3 regions of the Priestia sp. JSM ZJ58 genome follow, and region 2 is predicted to be linked to each of the others. Evidence: riboswitches for the same ligand, from Rfam matches in the RefSeq annotation. Region 2 holds a riboswitch; each other region holds the start of a gene.
The links. Region 2 has a riboswitch for S-adenosylmethionine ahead of ACH6EI_RS18070 (bifunctional homocysteine S-methyltransferase/methylenetetrahydrofolate reductase). Riboswitches for the same ligand answer to the same signal wherever they lie in the genome.

Region 1: linked by a shared signal. The riboswitch ahead of ACH6EI_RS21390 (phosphoadenylyl-sulfate reductase) and the one ahead of ACH6EI_RS18070 (bifunctional homocysteine S-methyltransferase/methylenetetrahydrofolate reductase) in region 2 are both predicted to bind S-adenosylmethionine.
Region 3: linked by a shared signal. The riboswitch ahead of ACH6EI_RS17460 (trans-sulfuration enzyme family protein) and the one ahead of ACH6EI_RS18070 (bifunctional homocysteine S-methyltransferase/methylenetetrahydrofolate reductase) in region 2 are both predicted to bind S-adenosylmethionine.

What each region holds. Positions count from the first base shown of each region.
Region 1 covers NZ_JBISEM010000002.1:6,798-12,463, reverse strand. Annotated here, with positions in the region: gene ACH6EI_RS21415 (glucose-6-phosphate isomerase) at 1-25, shown strand, start outside; gene ACH6EI_RS21410 (YugN-like family protein) at 126-530, shown strand; gene ACH6EI_RS21405 (potassium channel family protein) at 540-1,328, opposite strand; gene ACH6EI_RS21400 (VOC family protein) at 1,396-1,779, opposite strand; gene cdaS (sporulation-specific diadenylate cyclase CdaS) at 1,877-2,503, opposite strand; SAM riboswitch class I at 2,817-2,919, shown strand; gene ACH6EI_RS21390 (phosphoadenylyl-sulfate reductase) at 3,174-3,887, shown strand; gene ACH6EI_RS21385 (sulfate permease) at 3,907-4,986, shown strand; gene sat (sulfate adenylyltransferase) at 5,039-5,666, shown strand, end outside.
Region 2 covers NZ_JBISEM010000001.1:3,455,826-3,461,491, reverse strand. Annotated here, with positions in the region: gene metH (methionine synthase) at 1-218, opposite strand, end outside; gene ACH6EI_RS18070 (bifunctional homocysteine S-methyltransferase/methylenetetrahydrofolate reductase) at 219-2,057, opposite strand; SAM riboswitch class I at 2,165-2,271, opposite strand; gene ACH6EI_RS18065 (YkvI family membrane protein) at 2,604-3,638, shown strand; FMN riboswitch at 3,746-3,896, shown strand; gene ribE (riboflavin synthase) at 4,171-4,830, shown strand; gene ACH6EI_RS18055 (bifunctional 3,4-dihydroxy-2-butanone-4-phosphate synthase/GTP cyclohydrolase II) at 4,847-5,666, shown strand, end outside.
Region 3 covers NZ_JBISEM010000001.1:3,342,611-3,348,276, reverse strand. Annotated here, with positions in the region: gene ACH6EI_RS17480 (CotG/ExsB N-terminal domain-containing protein) at 1-75, opposite strand, end outside; gene ACH6EI_RS17475 (CotH kinase family protein) at 244-1,332, shown strand; gene ACH6EI_RS17470 (hypothetical protein) at 1,475-2,566, shown strand; gene ACH6EI_RS17465 (hypothetical protein) at 2,636-3,298, shown strand; SAM riboswitch class I at 3,465-3,582, shown strand; gene ACH6EI_RS17460 (trans-sulfuration enzyme family protein) at 3,654-4,799, shown strand; gene ACH6EI_RS17455 (trans-sulfuration enzyme family protein) at 4,783-5,666, shown strand, end outside.

The DNA of each region.
Region 1 (5,666 bases), on a different contig from region 2:
AGAATTAGAAAAGCGTTTGAAATAAATAAAAAGTTCACCTTCTTGTTAGAAGGTGAACTTTTTTGCTTTTGAGATAAAGGATAAAAAGCTGGAAAAAGGACATGTTAAAACAGAGGAGGGATAAGATGATTGAATTATCTTCAAGATTAGACGGCACATTATTCAAGCTTTATGAATTGGAAAAAACGCTTAAGCCGCTTGGGTATAACATTGGAGGAAATTGGGATTATGATCATGGTTCATTCGACTATAAGATGAATGATGAAGTCGGCTATCAGTTTTTACGTATCCCGTTTACAGCTACGAATGGAGAACTGGATTCTAAAGGAACAACCGTACAGATTGGTACGCCATTTTTACTTTCACATAAGTATCAAATTGGCTTAGATGACAATGTTCACAATGGAAACATGGGTGCTTCATTTAATCAGTTTGCAGAACCCCAAGACCCAGACGCTTCATTTCCAGAAAAGTATATCAGTTTAGGAGAAGAGCTAATTAGAGAGGCAGAAGAGGCGCTGCTTCAATAATTGAAAGGATTATTCTTTTCTTAAACTCTCTAATTTCTTTACAAAAATATGTTCGTACATGACTTGACTAATCAACTCGTTTGTTTTAATCATTTCATTTACCCCCAAATTTTGCGCATTTTGAATATGCTTTTTTGTTAACAGTTCAACGATGCTGTAAATAGAAGGGTTCAATCCTTGCAGAGCGACTAGCGTAACAATCGTATTCATGTCTGCATATTCTTCTGTCTTATGCTGATCCGCAGTAATCAGCACTTTTTTTGCGTACCGAGCATTGGCAAGTTCTAATACTTCATAGTGAGAGGGACTTCCTTTAATAAAATGAACGCGATCACAGATCATGGGATTTTTAGTCAGAGAGTCGTCGATAAGAACAATGTCTTCTTTATGAAATGCGTCGCGATAAGACTCTAGCACGAGTTTGGCGCGCTCATTCCACCCAACAACGATGAAGTGATCTTTTCCATAAAACTTTAAATTTCCTTCCAAATAAGCGCTCTCGGCGGAAACAGCAATTTTAGAAAGCGTGACAAAATAAGTAGTAATAAATCCCGTTCCAATCAGGACTAAAATAATTGCAGCTAACCTTCCAATCGTAGTGGTGGGAGCAAAATCACCGTACCCTATAGTAGAGATTGTAATAATAACCCACCAAATTCCTTCAAACACATTCCCAAACGTTTGCGGCTCTAGGAAATGTATAAGCATGCCGAAAAGTAAAACAAGGCAGCCGATAATAAAAAGAAGCCGCACTAAAATAGAACGACGAAAAAGTCGAAATAATAGCCATTCCATCATAAAAAAACCTCCAGTGATTAGTCATAGCCACAGTATGACCATTTTTCACTGAAGGTATAAGATATCTTTATCTTTTTACTTCGTAATATTCAATCCATTCTTTGTCTGGACCATAGAAAAATAAGTATCTTGCTCCATTTGGCAAAGTTACAATGTTTTCTTCCACAAATGAAACGCCTGCTGATTTTAAACGCTCAAACTCCTCTTCAATTCCATCTACTGCCAGCGCAAAATGATGAACTTTACCTTCATTAGGTAAGCTTGAGTTATACCCTTGAATTAACTCTACGATTACATTGCCTTCTAAACCTAGAAAAGCTAGCTTCAAAGACGGATCGGTATGTGGTAGTGTTTCGATGAGCTCTAATCCCACCTTTTGTGTATAGAACTCAATAGATTTTTCTATATCCTTTACTTGAACGCCTACATGTTCAAATTTTAAAATTGCCATATGCATCACCCGTATCTATAGTATGTAAAAACTATGAAATATATTAAAGAGAAAGGATATAGAAGTCAAGATAGGGCTGCTTATTAGGAAAGGGCTCTTAAATCATATTTTTGCTGGAGTGAATAGGGTAGAGGCTTCCATCAAGCGCAAACGAAATTTTGCCTGTTTCTTCAGATACAACTAAAATTAATGCATCCGATTTTTCTGACATTCCAATGGCTGCACGGTGACGTGTTCCCAATTTTTTGTTCGTTGAAATAATAGACGAGAGAGGTAAAACATTAGCAGCCGAAATAAGCTGATTATTTCTAATTAGGACAGCTCCGTCATGTAAGGGTGTCCCTGGATAGAACAGTGTCTCAACTAGCGTAGCGCTGACAGGAGCTTGAATAGGCATTCCTTTTTGAATAAGAGGATCAACATTTTGTTCCCGTTCAATGACAATTAAAGCGCCGTGACGTTTCTCAGAGAGGTTATGAATAGCTAGGGACAGAGCAGCGTATTCAAATGTATAAGGCGATAAGTAATGACGCAAGTAATAAGAGGCGGCCGTAGCTTGAACATCTTGAAATAACCTTCTCATCTCCTCAAAATCACATAGGATACAATGATCACTCGTGTCTAAATGTTTAATTAAATTAGAGGCTTCAGTTGAAATCTGCTGTAAATATGTTCGTACATTATTTTTAATTGTATCGTCTAATTGAAAGGGTTGTCTCTCCATCTTATATAGCTCCTATCTGTCAGTCAGTGTTATCTGTAATGTGTGCTAATGTGGGTGAATTATCCGTAAAGCTTATAAATCCGCTATTAATTTTATAGAGAGATTTTGCGTTTTATTTAGCAAGAGAACATCAAAAGTTGGAGAAAAAAGAAAGCGTTTTATAAACTGATATGTTCACATTTGGGTTAAATTTACATATGTTGTTTTAAATAAAAGTATAGATATTTCTGTGAATTTAAAGTATAGTTTTCTTATCGGATATATGATTTTTAATGTTGACAAATATTCTAAATATGCTAAAATTTTTAAAAAATGCTTATCAAGAGTGGTGGAGGGATCTGGCCCGCTGAACCCCGGCAACCTGCTTAGCAAGGTGCTAATTCCAGCAAAGTGTGTATCATTTTGAAAGATAAGGTGAAAATTTATTGCCTACCCAGTCTTTCAATACGGAAGACTTTTTATTTTGATATAGCGCAAGCGATAATTTGAGAAGGGAAACCAATGACTGTAAACCCCGACTTAAAACAAATTTTTGAACACGCCGAAGTAAAGTAAGAATTAAATAGTTTCGCTGACTAGACACACTAGAGGCGGTTTTATCCAATTCTAGTGGGTAAAACCGTCTTTTTTTATTGGATAACGCGGATAACTAAGAATTGGAGTGGAGAAAATGGCAGACTTATATACGTACGAAAACTGGAGCGATACATTTCCAGAGTTCGACAGTAAAGATGAAACAAAAGGAGCCCTTTCAGCATTGCAGTGGGCGTATGATACCTACGGAGATTCAATTATTTATGCGTCAAGCTTTGGGATCGAAGGAATCGTGTTAATTGATTTAATTTCAAAAGTGAAAAAAGACGCTGAAATTGTCTTTTTAGATACAGGCGTTCATTTTAAAGAAACATATGAAGTGATTGATGCAATTAAAGAACGCTTCCCTGATTTACGTATTCATATGAAAAAGCCGGATTTAACTCTTGCAGAACAAGCTGAAAAACATGGAGATGAGCTTTGGAAGAGTCAGCCTAACTTATGCTGTCAAATTCGAAAAATCATTCCGCTAAGAGAATCCCTTGCTCCTTATGATGCGTGGATTTCTGGTTTGAGACGCGAGCAGTCTGAGTCTCGTGCCAACACGAATTATTTTAATAAAGATGAGAAATTCAAGAAGGTGAAAGTTTGTCCGTTAATTCATTGGTCATGGAAAGAAATTTGGCGCTATGTGTATAAGCATGATTTGCCGTACAACAAACTTCATGATCAAGGCTACCCAAGTATCGGCTGTGAGCCCTGTACCGCACCTGCCTATAATGTAGACGATTTACGTTCAGGAAGATGGGCAGGTACACAAAAAGTTGAGTGCGGATTACACGAATCTTAAATACGAAAGAGCTGAATAAATGATGCTTTTATATGTTGCCTTTATCATTGCGCTTTTTTTTGCAATGAATATTGGGGCAAGCGGTGCAGCAGCTGCTATGGGCGTTTCATACGGCTCCGGTGCAATTAAAAAGCGAAGAGTGGCCCTGTTCATCTGTGCTGTAGGAATTGTGCTCGGAGCTGTTACCGGAGGCGGTGAGGTGGTAAAAACCATCAGTTCAGGTATCATACCTGAAAAACTGCTGTCAGTAGAATTAGTTATTATCATTCTGGCTGCTGCAACGCTGTCACTCTTTTTCGCGAATTTGATTGGTATCCCTCTATCAACAAGTGAAGTAACAGTTGGCTCAGTTGTTGGAGTAGGAGTAGCTTATCAATCTCTGTATGTAGAAAAACTTTTAATTGTCATGTCTTTTTGGATTATTGTTCCGCTAGTTTCATTTGTCATTGCTTTTTTGATTGGGAAAGTGATAAAACGCAGAGCGCATAAAAAAGAAGCAGAGGGAAAGTGGAAAAGAGTTTTAACGATTTTAGTTATAGCGACGGGATTCTTTGAAGCCTTCTCAGCTGGAATGAATAATGTGGCAAATGCTGTCGGTCCTCTAGTAGGAGCTGGGTTAATGGATGCTACAACGGGTGTCATAGCAGGAGGATTGGCGGTGGCACTCGGAGCTCTTTTACTAGGAGGCCGAGTTATTGAAACAAACGGAAAAAAAATTACTCGCTATTCTGTAGGGGAAGGCTGCATTATTTCAGGTACTGGTGCTTCTCTTGTTACAGCAGCTTCACTGTTTGGTTTGCCAGTACCGCTTACACAGGTCACTACGTCTTCTATTATTGGGATAGGCGCAGCGAAAACGGGATTTACGAAAGAACAGCGCGAAGTGGTCATTCAAATGTTAAAGGTTTGGGTGGTATCCCCTGTATTTTCACTCGTAATCTCATATGTTCTTGTGAAATTAGTACTTGAAAGCGACTTATATTCATTTGTGGTGCTAGCTAGTGGCTGCATTGCCACAGCAGGTGTTCTAAGCTTAGCTAGAACGACTAGAAGAAAAAGAGCAAGCTTGCAGTCGGAAAAAGAAAAAATGACTGCGTGATTCAATTGCTTTTTATTATATTGTGTTAATTACTTAAGGAGGATTTTACAAAATGACAACAATTCAAGCACACGGTGGAGAATTAATTAATTTATATCAACCAACATATGACTACACTTCACTAACAAAAGAAATTGAAGTAGACAACATGGCTCTAAGTGATTTAGAACTAATTGGGATTGGTGCTTACAGCCCAATTACGGGGTTTTTAGGAGAAAAAGATTATCAATCAGTTGTTGAAAATATGCGTCTAGCAGATGGAACTGTATGGAGTATTCCTATTACTCTTCCCGTAACAGAAGAGCAGGCTAAAGAATTAAACATTGGCGACAAAGTAAAACTAGTTCAAAGCGGTGTGACATATGGTGTTTTAGAAGTTTCTGAAGTATATACGCCAAATAAAGAAAAAGAAGCGGAAAATGTGTACCGCACAGCAGAACTTGCCCACCCTGGTGTGAAGAAAATGATGGAACGCCCAAATGTATATGTAGCAGGTCCAATCGTACTTGTAGAACGTACACCTAAAACGCGTTTTGAAAAGTATTACCTAGATCCAACTGAAACAAGAGCAGCATTTGAAGAGCGCGGTTGGAAAACGGTTGTTGGATTCCAAACTCGTAACCCTGTTCACCGTGCGCATGAGTATATTCAAAAAACAGCATTAGAAATTGTAGACGGCC
Region 2 (5,666 bases):
GTATTGGTTTCAATGATGTCAGCACCCGCTGCAAAGTACTCTTCATGAATGCGCTGAATCACATGAGGCGCTGTTCGGGTCAAATATTCGTTGCAGCCTTCATATTCTTCGCCGCCAAAATCTTCAGCGGTTAAATCAGCATCTTGAATCATCGTTCCCATTGCTCCATCGATGACGAGTATTCGCTTCTTTAGTTGTTGTTCGATAAGTGAGCTCATTTATATCTTCCTTTCTGATGTAACGAGTTGCTTGTCATGAATATAGCGTGTTAGAATTTCGGTCATTTCATAGCGCATAAACGGCGTAATTAAGTAAATACCGTCAAATAGCTCATATGCTGTATCAATTAAGTTTTTTGCAATCGCAAGGCCTTCGACTTCACCGCGAATCCGGTCATTTCCCGTTGCGTCCATACGTTCTAGAATATCTTCTGATAATTTAATTCCAGGTACTTCATGGTGAATAAATCGAGCATTTCTTGCGCTTGTTAACGGCATGATCCCGATGTATACCGGTGTTGTTAAATGTTTGGTTGCTTCATATACCTCTTCAATTTGCTTAGTTGAATAGAGAGGCTGAGTAATGAAATAGTGAGCCCCGCAGTCGATTTTCTTTTCCAAGCGCTGAACGGCTCGGTCTAAGTGACGCACGTTTGGGTTAAAGGCAGCTGCAATGGAAAAATTGGTTTTTTGACCAAGCGGTTTGCCGGAATAAGATAGTCCTTCATTAAACTGAGCGATTAAACTAATCAAGTCAAATGAAGATAAATCATAAACCGAAGTGGCGCCAGGGAAATCGCCAACTTTTGACGGATCACCGGTAATTGCAAGCACTTGATTCATTCCTAGCGTATGAAGTCCCATTAAATGAGATTGAAGTCCAATTAAATTTCGGTCGCGACAGGTAATATGAATAAGCGGTCGTGCTTTTGTTTCTTGTTGCATCAGTGTTGCCATTGCCAAGTTGCTGATGCGAGGTGAGGCAAGAGAATTATCAGCTAATGTAATAGCATCTACGCCGACTTTATCAAGTGCTTTTGCGCCTTCTAAAAATTTCGTCGGACCAAGCTGTTTAGGCGGATCCAGCTCGACGATAACCGAGCGGCGCTTCTTCACAATTTCGTGCATATGAGGTTTATCCTGCTGCTCACGCTCTTGAACCGTAACGGCTGGTCTCATTTTAACGACTTTGCTTGTAATCGGAGGCAGGTCTTTTAAGGCAGACGACATGGCGCGTACGTGAGCTGGTGTTGTACCGCAGCATCCTCCAATTAAGCGAACCCCTTGTTCGCGGAATAAACGCGCGCTTTCTACAAAGTAGTCTTCATTCGTTTCATATTCCAGCTTGCCTTCCACATACGCCGGAAGGCTGGCATTAGGGTAAGCAGATAAGAAAGCACGATCAGGAAGCGGTACTTCTTCAAGAGACTGAATCATATGATAAGGACCTAAACGGCAGTTTAGCCCGACAACATCTGCTCCCAAGTCTTCTAATTCTTTTAATGCATCTGCTAAAGGACGCCCATCTTGCAGTACGCCAATATCATGCAGGGAAACGTGGGTAATAATAGGCTTATCCGTTTCTTTTCTTGCTAGTGTAAGAACGGTCTTTAATTCTTCGAAATCATAGTATGTTTCAAATAAAAGGCCATCCACGCCTTCATTTAAAAGCCAAAACATTTGTTCACGAATGCTTCGCTTAACCTCTTCTAAGCTAATAGCATTTTTTTGGAAAGAACGAATTCCGCCGAGTGTACCAACCACGTAAGCCTGATCGTTTGCAGCTTGTTTCGCTAATTTTACACCAGCAACATTGATGTCTTTGACTGAATCTTCTAATCCATAACGGGCAAGTTTTTGATAATTAGCAGCGTACGTATTTGTTTGAATAACGTTTGCACCAGCTTCTACATAGGCTCTGTGAATACGAGAAACCTCTTCTGGTTTGGTGATATTTAGTTCTTCAAAACAGCTGTCAATACCGTGTGAGTAAAGGAGGGTACCAGTGGCACCATCCCCAATTAAAATTTTAGACTTTAAATCTTCAAGTAACCCCATGTCAAAACCTCCTTAAATTGTTCCGCTTCTATTTCACGAGTGATTCGTTTTATGCAATATGCCGATAAAATAGAAAAAGTCTTCTTAAGAAGAAGACTTTTTTCGCCTTCTTATCTTCCAAGCAATAAATTGCTTGCTGGATTTAGCACCATGTCTCTAACGACTGGTTGCTGAGGTTTCAAAGGGCCAGTCCCTCCACCTCTCATGATAAGAATCAATTGTATATAATTGAAACATATTTTTTTAAATAGAAAGAATACTTATTTAATAATTTATCTGATTTTTAGAAATTATACAACAGTAAATTGTGAATTTCCAGCAAATATTGAGGAAAATTTAAAAGCTAAAGGGAAAATATCCGTATATTTTGTTTGAAAACTGCCGTTATGTTAAGGGATAAAGGGTTTTCATGAAAAAAACAAGAAGGAAATAAAAAAACGAAAAAGGAACAGCACCGGGTGAGGCGAGGATTTACATATAAAAGGCTCGTCTTTTTTTAACCGTTTCTACATATAGTGAACTATGAAGGGTAGAAGGGTGATGGGCATGAAAAGGTGGAAACTCACGCTGCAGGTTGCTGCTACGTATGTAGGCACCGTTGTAGGAGCCGGTTTTGCAACAGGCAAGGAAATTGTTCAATTTTTTACACAGTACGGGGAACTTGGAATGGTTGGAATTTTGGTCAGCGGCTTGTTTTTTATTTGGCTAGGTTCGAAAATGATGCTGCTTTCGCACGCAATTGGGGCTTCTTCTTATCAGCAGCTTAATACATATTTATTTGGTGATGTACTTGGAAAAGCGGTAAACGGTGTAATGATCGTCATTTTATTTGGAGTAACTTCAGTCATGCTAGCGAGTACGGGGGCAATAGGAAAAGAACAGTTCGGGCTGTGGCCTCCTGTTGGGATGATTTGTACAATTGTTTTAACTTATATATTTATCGCAAGAGGAATTAACGGTATTTTAATGGTTAATTCTCTTGTTGTGCCGATGATGCTTTCATTTGCTTTTATCATCTTTGTGCCAAATGTCAGCTATTTCTCACTGATTCAAACGAAGCCAGACTTAACGCTCGTCACACAGTGGAAGTGGGCGGTTAGTCCCTTTTTATATATTTCCCTAAATCTAGCTTTGGCTCAGGCCGTTTTAGTTCCATTAGGAAGCTCCGTGAAAGATAAGAGCGTGATCAAAAAAGGGGCCGTAATAGGAGGATGTGTACTTACGTTTATGCTTGTTTCTACTCATCTTGCCCTTTCCAATTTGCCTTATTCATTTCAACTTGATATTCCTATGAGTGCCGTTGTTAAAAATATCTCAGCGTGGGTGAATGTTTTATTTACGGTAGTTGTGTTAGGTGAGATTTTTACTACATTGATTGGAAATGTATTTGGAATCGCTAAACAGCTTCAATCATTTCTTCCCCTGAATGACAAACAAGCTTTTGCGTTTATTATCTTGGCATGCTTTATTATCGGGCAATTTGGATATGCTCAGCTTCTTGAGTTTTTGTATCCGATATTTGGCTATATTGGACTAGCTTTTGTATGGATGCTATGTATTAAAAAAGAAAAAATAAGCTAAAAGCTGGATTTTGAAGAGCAGATGTGAAAAAACGAAGTTAAATGATGTGACAAGTCGATTTTACTTTGCTATAATGTAAAACAAATAAGACTCTAGCAGTCGAATATATTATCCTTCGGGGTCGGGTGTAAGTCCCAACCGGCGGTGATAAAGCATATGCTTTTAAGCCCGTGACCCGTTTTCATACGATGTATGTTAGCGGTGGATCTAGTTAAAATCTAGAGCCGACAGTAAAAGTCTGGATGGGAGAAGGATCAGGAAGCACAGTTGTTTTTTTGTGTTGTATTAGGGACAGGTTTGCCTTTTTTAAAGCTACCCTTGTTTTTGTACACAAATTATAACTGTTTATTTCGTATACAATTAGCGGAATTTTGCATAGATAAAACTGATTCAGCTCAGCCGACCCCTTGGACATTTGTTCAAGGGGCTTTTTTATTTTCAGTGGTTGGGGGAAAGATAAATATGAAAAAAAAGCAGCTGCTATTTCAAAAAGGCATAAGAAGTTGGAATAGCGCCAAAGCAGGTGAAGAAAATGTTCACAGGTATTATTGAAGAAATTGGAAAAATAAAACGGATTCAAAAGGCTACAGAAGCAATTGTTCTTACGATTGATGCGAAGACCGTGTTAGAAGATGTGAACTTAGGGGACAGCATTTCAGTTAACGGCGTTTGTTTAACCGTAACGGCTTACTCTCAAAATGAATTTACGGTCGACGTCATGCCGGAGACGATTAAAGCAAGTACCCTGCAGCTTCTAACCGTTGGATCACGTGTTAACTTAGAACGGGCGATGGCTGCAAATGGCCGCTTTGGAGGGCATTTCGTCAGCGGACACGTTGATGGAATTGGAACCATTGTAAGCAAAACACGTAAAGGAAATGCCTTTTATTATGAAATTCAAGTGGATCCTGAACTTCGTGAATTTATGATGTTAAAAGGATCTGTTTCTGTAGACGGAACAAGTCTTACTATTTTTGATGTCAGCAACCAATCATTTACTATTTCTCTTATTCCTCATACGGTACTTCACACAGTCGTGGGAGACAAACAGCGAGGAGACAAGGTGAATATTGAATGCGATATGTTAGCTAAATATATGCATCAGATGATGGCTAACAAGTCAACTCCTGGCGCCTCGAATCGGTCAGGTAATATGAAGGATTTATTGCAGCAGCATGGTTTTACAAATTAACAGTGAGGTGAAAGAGATGTTTCATAAAGTAGAAGAAGCCATTGAAGAGTTAAAAAAGGGAAAAGTGGTTATTGTATGCGACGATGAAGATCGAGAAAATGAAGGAGATTTTATTGCATTAGCCGAAAAAACGACGCCTGAGGTTATTAACTTTATGGCTACTCATGGAAGAGGATTAATTTGTACACCTGTTAATGAAGAAATTGCGCATAAATTGAATCTTCACCCGATGGTAGTGAACAATACGGATGTACATGGAACAGCATTTACAGTAAGTATTGATCATATTTCAAGTACAACAGGTATCAGTGCGTACGAACGTTCTGCTACCGTTATGGCTCTTGTAAATGAAGCAACGGTAGCAAGTGATTTTCAACGACCAGGACACATTTTTCCGTTGATTGCAAAAGACGGGGGCGTTCTGCAGCGTGCGGGTCATACAGAGGCCGCTGTTGATTTAGCCGTGTTAGCAGGAGGAAAGCCTGCGGGTGTTATTTGTGAAATCATGAATGAAGATGGAACAATGGCACGCGTACCGGATTTAACAAAAATTGCAGAGCAATTTGATTTAAAAATGATTACAATAAAAGATTTGATTGCCTACCGCCGCAAACATGACCAGCTGATTAGCCGTGAAGTAGAAGTAAGCTTACCTACGGCATTTGGTGATTTTAAGGCTGTAGGATATACAAATAAACTTGATAATAAAGAACATGTGGCTCTTATCAAGGGTGATATCGATCATAATAGCCCCGTTCTCGTGCGGGTTCACTCCGAGTGCTTGACTGGAGATGTGTTTGGCTCTGAGCGCTGTGACTGCGGTCCTCAGCTTCACG
Region 3 (5,666 bases), 110 kb from region 2:
AAACATAAAAGATTTCAGTTCTGTACATTCTAGGGCTTCAGCAGCTTCTTTAATTTTTTCAGGTGTAATATGCAATACAAAAACCTCCTTGTCAATTGGACTAGGTCTTGCATTAATAGAATACGCGCTAATGCTTGTCCTTGATATGAGTCAAAAGTGGAGTTTGCGCAAATAGTTGATGCTGCGGGGTATCATGGAGAATTTACCCTTCATATACTTTAATAATTGAAGAAAGGTGGTCGAATCATGAATCAAAAAGAAATCCCTCAATACGCTCTGTTTGTAAATGTAAAAGATTTAAAGGAAATGCAAAAAGATATTTGGTCAGAAGAAGCGGTTCAGGCAACGATGAAGTTTAACAAAAAACGCTACGATATTGATTTGCTGCTAAGAGGCTCCCACATTCGGAAGATGAAGAAAAAGTCATATTATATTGAATTTTATTCTCCAAAAATATTTCAGCGCGCCAAAGAAATACACCTAAACGCCGAATACAAAGATCCATCGCTTATGCGCAACAAATTGTCTCTCGATTTTTTCTCCTCTTTAGACGTTTTATCTCCTCACTCTCAGTTTGTCACTCTTAAAATTAATGGGAAAAATGAAGGAATATATCTTCAGCTCGAATCGGTAGATGAACTATTTTTGAAAAAAAGAAATTTAGCGGATGGATCCATATTTTATGCAGTGGACGGAGATGCTAATTTTTCTTTGATGAGCGATTTGGATAAAAGGCCGAAAACAACTTTGTTATCTGGATATGAAAATAAAGCAGTGAGAGAAGGGGATGCGGAAAAATTAGAAAAGTTTATATTTAATCTTAATACGTGGACAAATACAGAATTCGAACAGAATATTGAGAAGTACTTGAACGTCGACCGCTACTTATCTTGGTTAGTCGGTATTATTTGTATGCAGAATTACGACGGTTTTGTCCATAACTATGCCTTCTATCTAAATCATGAAAGCGGGCGCTTTGAACTGATTCCATGGGATTATGATGCAACTTGGGGAAGAGATGTAAATGGAAAAGTAATGGAAGGAGACTATGTCCGCGCACAAGGATTTAATACGCTTACAGCTCGCTTACTGGCGGTGAACAGCATTAAAAAACGATATATTCAAAAAATGAACAATGTTCTAAATAATCAATTTACGATAGAATACATGAAACCAATCATTTATCAACTGCATGAGTATATTGCTCCTTATGTATTAAAAGATCCTTACGTAAAAGATAACTTGGAGCAATTTTATAAAGAACCCGAATTTATGCTGTCTTTTATAAAAGAACGAACAGCGTATATTAAAAATAACATTTTGACTTTTTAAAAAGAGATAGATTTATAGGCAATTTATAGGCAACAGTGGATTTTGTTAATAATAGGCAAATGCAGGAAATCAATAGCTGTACATGATACGTATATATACAGTATGAATGACCAATAAGGATAATCAATAAGGAGGAAAAACAATGAGTAACTATTACTACGACCAAAATCAAGATCAAACTCAAAATGCAAATCGTAGTCGCGCTCGCAAAGTTCAACAAGCTGAAAGCACGGGCTACTCTGCCCATTTTAAACCACTAAAAGGGAGAGTAGTGACTGTATATCGCGGGGGGCCTGAATCTAAAACGGGATATTTAATTGACGTTCAATCAGATTATTTAACACTTGCTCTTGAAACAAATCAAAATAACAACCAGCAAAATAATCAGCCGGCTCAGCTTATTCCACAGCAGCAGTATACATTTATTTATTATCAGCTTGCCCATGTTAAAAGCATTACAGAGGATACGAAGTCTAATTCGGCACAAACATTTTCTGGATTTAATAGTGAAGTAGAACTTCACAGAGCTAACACATTTGCAGGTACTCTATTATTAATGAAAGATAAGCAGGTGCAAATAAATCAAGGTGGTCCAGAGAAGAAAGTGGGTAAAATCCTTGACGTATTAGGCTCATTTGAATCTGCGTATGTCGTATTATTAACAGAAGATGACGGCGTCGTTTATATCAATGTAGAGCATATAAAGAGTGTAAGTGAAGTTGTAAGCAAAAATACACCTGTTGTTCCGCAAAATCCATTATTAGTTGAAGAAACACCTGATTATATCAAAGCGAAAAGTTTTAATGAACTGTTTGAAGAGTTTTCACATAGATGGGTAGCTATTAACGGTGGAGGCCCAGAGGCTGTGGAAGGTGTATTAGTTCAAAGCCGCAGTGGAAACTTTACTCTTGTACAAAATAATCAAGTTTTACGTTTACAACCAAGACACGTAAAAACCATTGCCTTAGGATCAAAAGGATCTTTCAAGCAAAATGAAGAAAATTCTGAGCAAAATGGAGATACAAATGAAGAAGATTCTATGCAAGAGTCAACTACAGTAGATAGAACCGGAGGTCGCACGGATGGCCGTACTGGAGACCGTACCGGAAGACGTACCGGAAGACGTACAGGAGGTCGCACAGACGATCGCTCGGGAGGACGCCGTACGGGTTCACGCTCTTCAACACCAGGTGAAAAAGTTATTAAAACGAAAAATTATCGTTGGAAAGCATGACGAACTGGAACGTAAAAGGTGCTTATAAAGCACCTTTTCTATCATATAGGAAAAAGGAGGAGAATGAGAATGAGTATGAATCATTATATTGATAAAATTGTTGAAGTCGATATATCAGGGAAAACAACGTTTATAGGAAAACTTGTTGATCTCGGGTTAGATGTAATGGTTTTATATAATGGACATGATTATTTGTATATTCCTCTTTTACACATACATCGCTTGCGAGAGGTTTCAGAAGAAGATTATACACCTTTACGAACCATAGAAGAGAACTTAATAGAAGAAAGTCAGCGGATTTCTTATCGTAATATTTTACAGCAGGCAAAAGGAAAATTTATTGAAATTTATGTAACAGGAGGAAAATCATTGCATGGCTATATTACAAGCGTGCTGAATGATTATCTTGTGTTTTATTCTCCAGTATATAAAAATGTCTTTGTTTCTTTACATCATTTGAAATGGCTTACCCCTTATAGTAATGAGTTAACCCCTTATTCTTTAAGTGACAAAGAGCTCCCAGTAAGGCCTGCCTCTGCACCTTTTGTCAGAAACTTTGAAGAGCAGCTTAAAAAATATGAAAATCAACTGGTCGTATTAGATTTAGGGGATCAATCAGAAAAAATTGGCGTACTTAAAGAAGTTTCTAATAATATTGTTGAACTAATTACGGCAAATGGAGAAAGTATGTACTGGAAGTTAGCTCACGTAAAATCTGTGCACTTGCCTTAGAAAAAGAGACCTTGGTGTCGTCTCTTTTTTTATGTGCTTATCAGGACAAGTATATTGAATAAACAAATGAGATGATTTAAATTTTTTAGAAAATTATGTTGACAATAAAGAAAATCTTTATTAAAGTTAGTAACAACAAACGTTAACCACCAACAATTATATAGAACTCTTATCAAGAGTGGCGGAGGGACTGGCCCTGCGATGCCCGGCAACCATCAAATGAAACATTCATTTGAACGGTGCTAATTCCTGTGGAACATCAGTATTGTTCTAACAGATGAGAGAAATCGTGTATAAACGAACACTCTTCCATCTGTGAAGAGTGTTTTTTATTTTGAGTTAAGGAGAGAAATAGATGAAAATTGAAACTTTATTAGTTCGTTCAGGAGTAGGTCGTGACCCTTCAACAGGTTCTATTACAACACCCATTTACCAAGCATCAACATTTGCTCATCCTGCTTTAGGGCAAAGTACGGGATTTGACTATGCACGTACGGCAAACCCTACTCGTACAGCATTGGAAGAAGCAATTGCTGCTTTAGAAAAAGGCGAAGTAGGAGTAGCATTCGCTTCAGGAATGGCGGGTGTAATGGCAGTTTTAGCACTATTTAAAAACGGAGATCATTTAATTGTATCAGAGGATTTATACGGAGGAACGTACCGAGTACTAAATGAAATCTTTTCAGAGCAAGGAATTACTGTTTCGTACGTCAACACAGCCCATCTCGAGCAAGTAAAAGATGCGCTTCGTCCCAACACGAAAGCTCTATTTATTGAAACACCTACAAATCCAATGATGCACGTGACTGATTTGCCAGAAGCAATTGCGTTAGCTAAACAGCATGATTTGCTTACTATCGTTGACAATACATTCATGTCCCCTTACTATCAGCGTCCTTTAGAGCTCGGAGCAGATATTGTGATACATAGTGCAAGCAAATACATTGGGGGTCATAATGATGTAGTTGCTGGTCTTGTAGTCGCTCGATGTAGTAGCTTAGGAGAGAAAATTCGTTTTTATCAAAATGCAGCTGGGGCAATCTTAGGTCCACAGGATAGCTGGCTGTTATTGCGCGGTATTAAGACGCTAGCGCTTCGTATGGAAAAACATAACGAAAACGCACTGAAAATTGCAAATTGGCTTACTGCTCATGATCTCGTGGAAAAAGTGTATTACCCTGGTCTTGAAACACATCCGGGCTATGAAATCATGAAGAAACAAGCAACTGGATTTGGAGGCATGATTTCTTTTGCTGTCTCACACCCTAACATCGTGTCAGTACTTTTAGAAAATGTTAAAGTTATTACATTTGCAGAAAGCTTAGGAGGCGTGGAAAGTTTAATGACATTCCCAGCTCGTCAAACACACGCTGATATTCCGGAGGAAATTCGAAATCGTGTCGGAGTAACAAACTGTTTACTTCGATTATCAGTTGGAATTGAGCACGCAGATGATTTAATTAAAGATTTGAAGGAGGCATTTGATGCATACCAACAATAATAAACATAGATTTGGTACGAACTTAATTCATGCAAATACAGGAATTGACGGTCATTTTGGAGCGGTTAACGTACCTATTTATCAGGTATCTACATTTAATCAAGAAGATGAGACGAACAACGGCCGCTATGACTATTCTCGTTCAGGAAACCCAACGCGTGAGGCTTTAGAAAACACTATTGCTCAGCTAGAAAATGGATACGCTGGTTTTGCTTTTTCATCAGGTATGGCTGCTATTTCATCGGTGTTATCTATTTTTGAATCAGGAGATGAAATTTTAGTTTCACACGATACGTACGGCGGGACATATCGTGTATTAACACGACTATTTTCAAAGTTTGGTATCAAAACAACTTTTGTTGATACAACGAAGGTTGAGAAAGTAGAAGAAGCTATCACAAAAGATACGAAGGCTATTTATATCGAAAGCCCTTCAAATCCATTTTTACAGGTAACGGATATTAAAGCAGTAGCAAGTTTGGCGAAGGAGCACAATCTCCTTACAATTGTGGATAACACGTTTTTAACACCTTATCTACAGCAGCCGATTGACCTTGGTGTAAATATTGTCATTCATAGTGCTACAAAATATATCAGCGGCCACAGTGACGTCATTGGCGGTTTAGTTGTAGTAAGCGATGAAAAGCTAGCGGAAGAAGTAAAGTTTGTACAAAATGCTTTTGGTGCTATCTTGGGGCCACAGGATTGTTTTTTACTGCTTCGAGGCATTAAGACATTAAAAGTTCGTTTAGATCAGCAGTTAAAAACAGCGCTGCAGTTTGCAAAGTGGCTTGAAGAACAATCTCTAGTGAGCCGTGTATACTACCCAGGCTTAAAAAGTCATCCGGACCACAAACTCATTTCAGA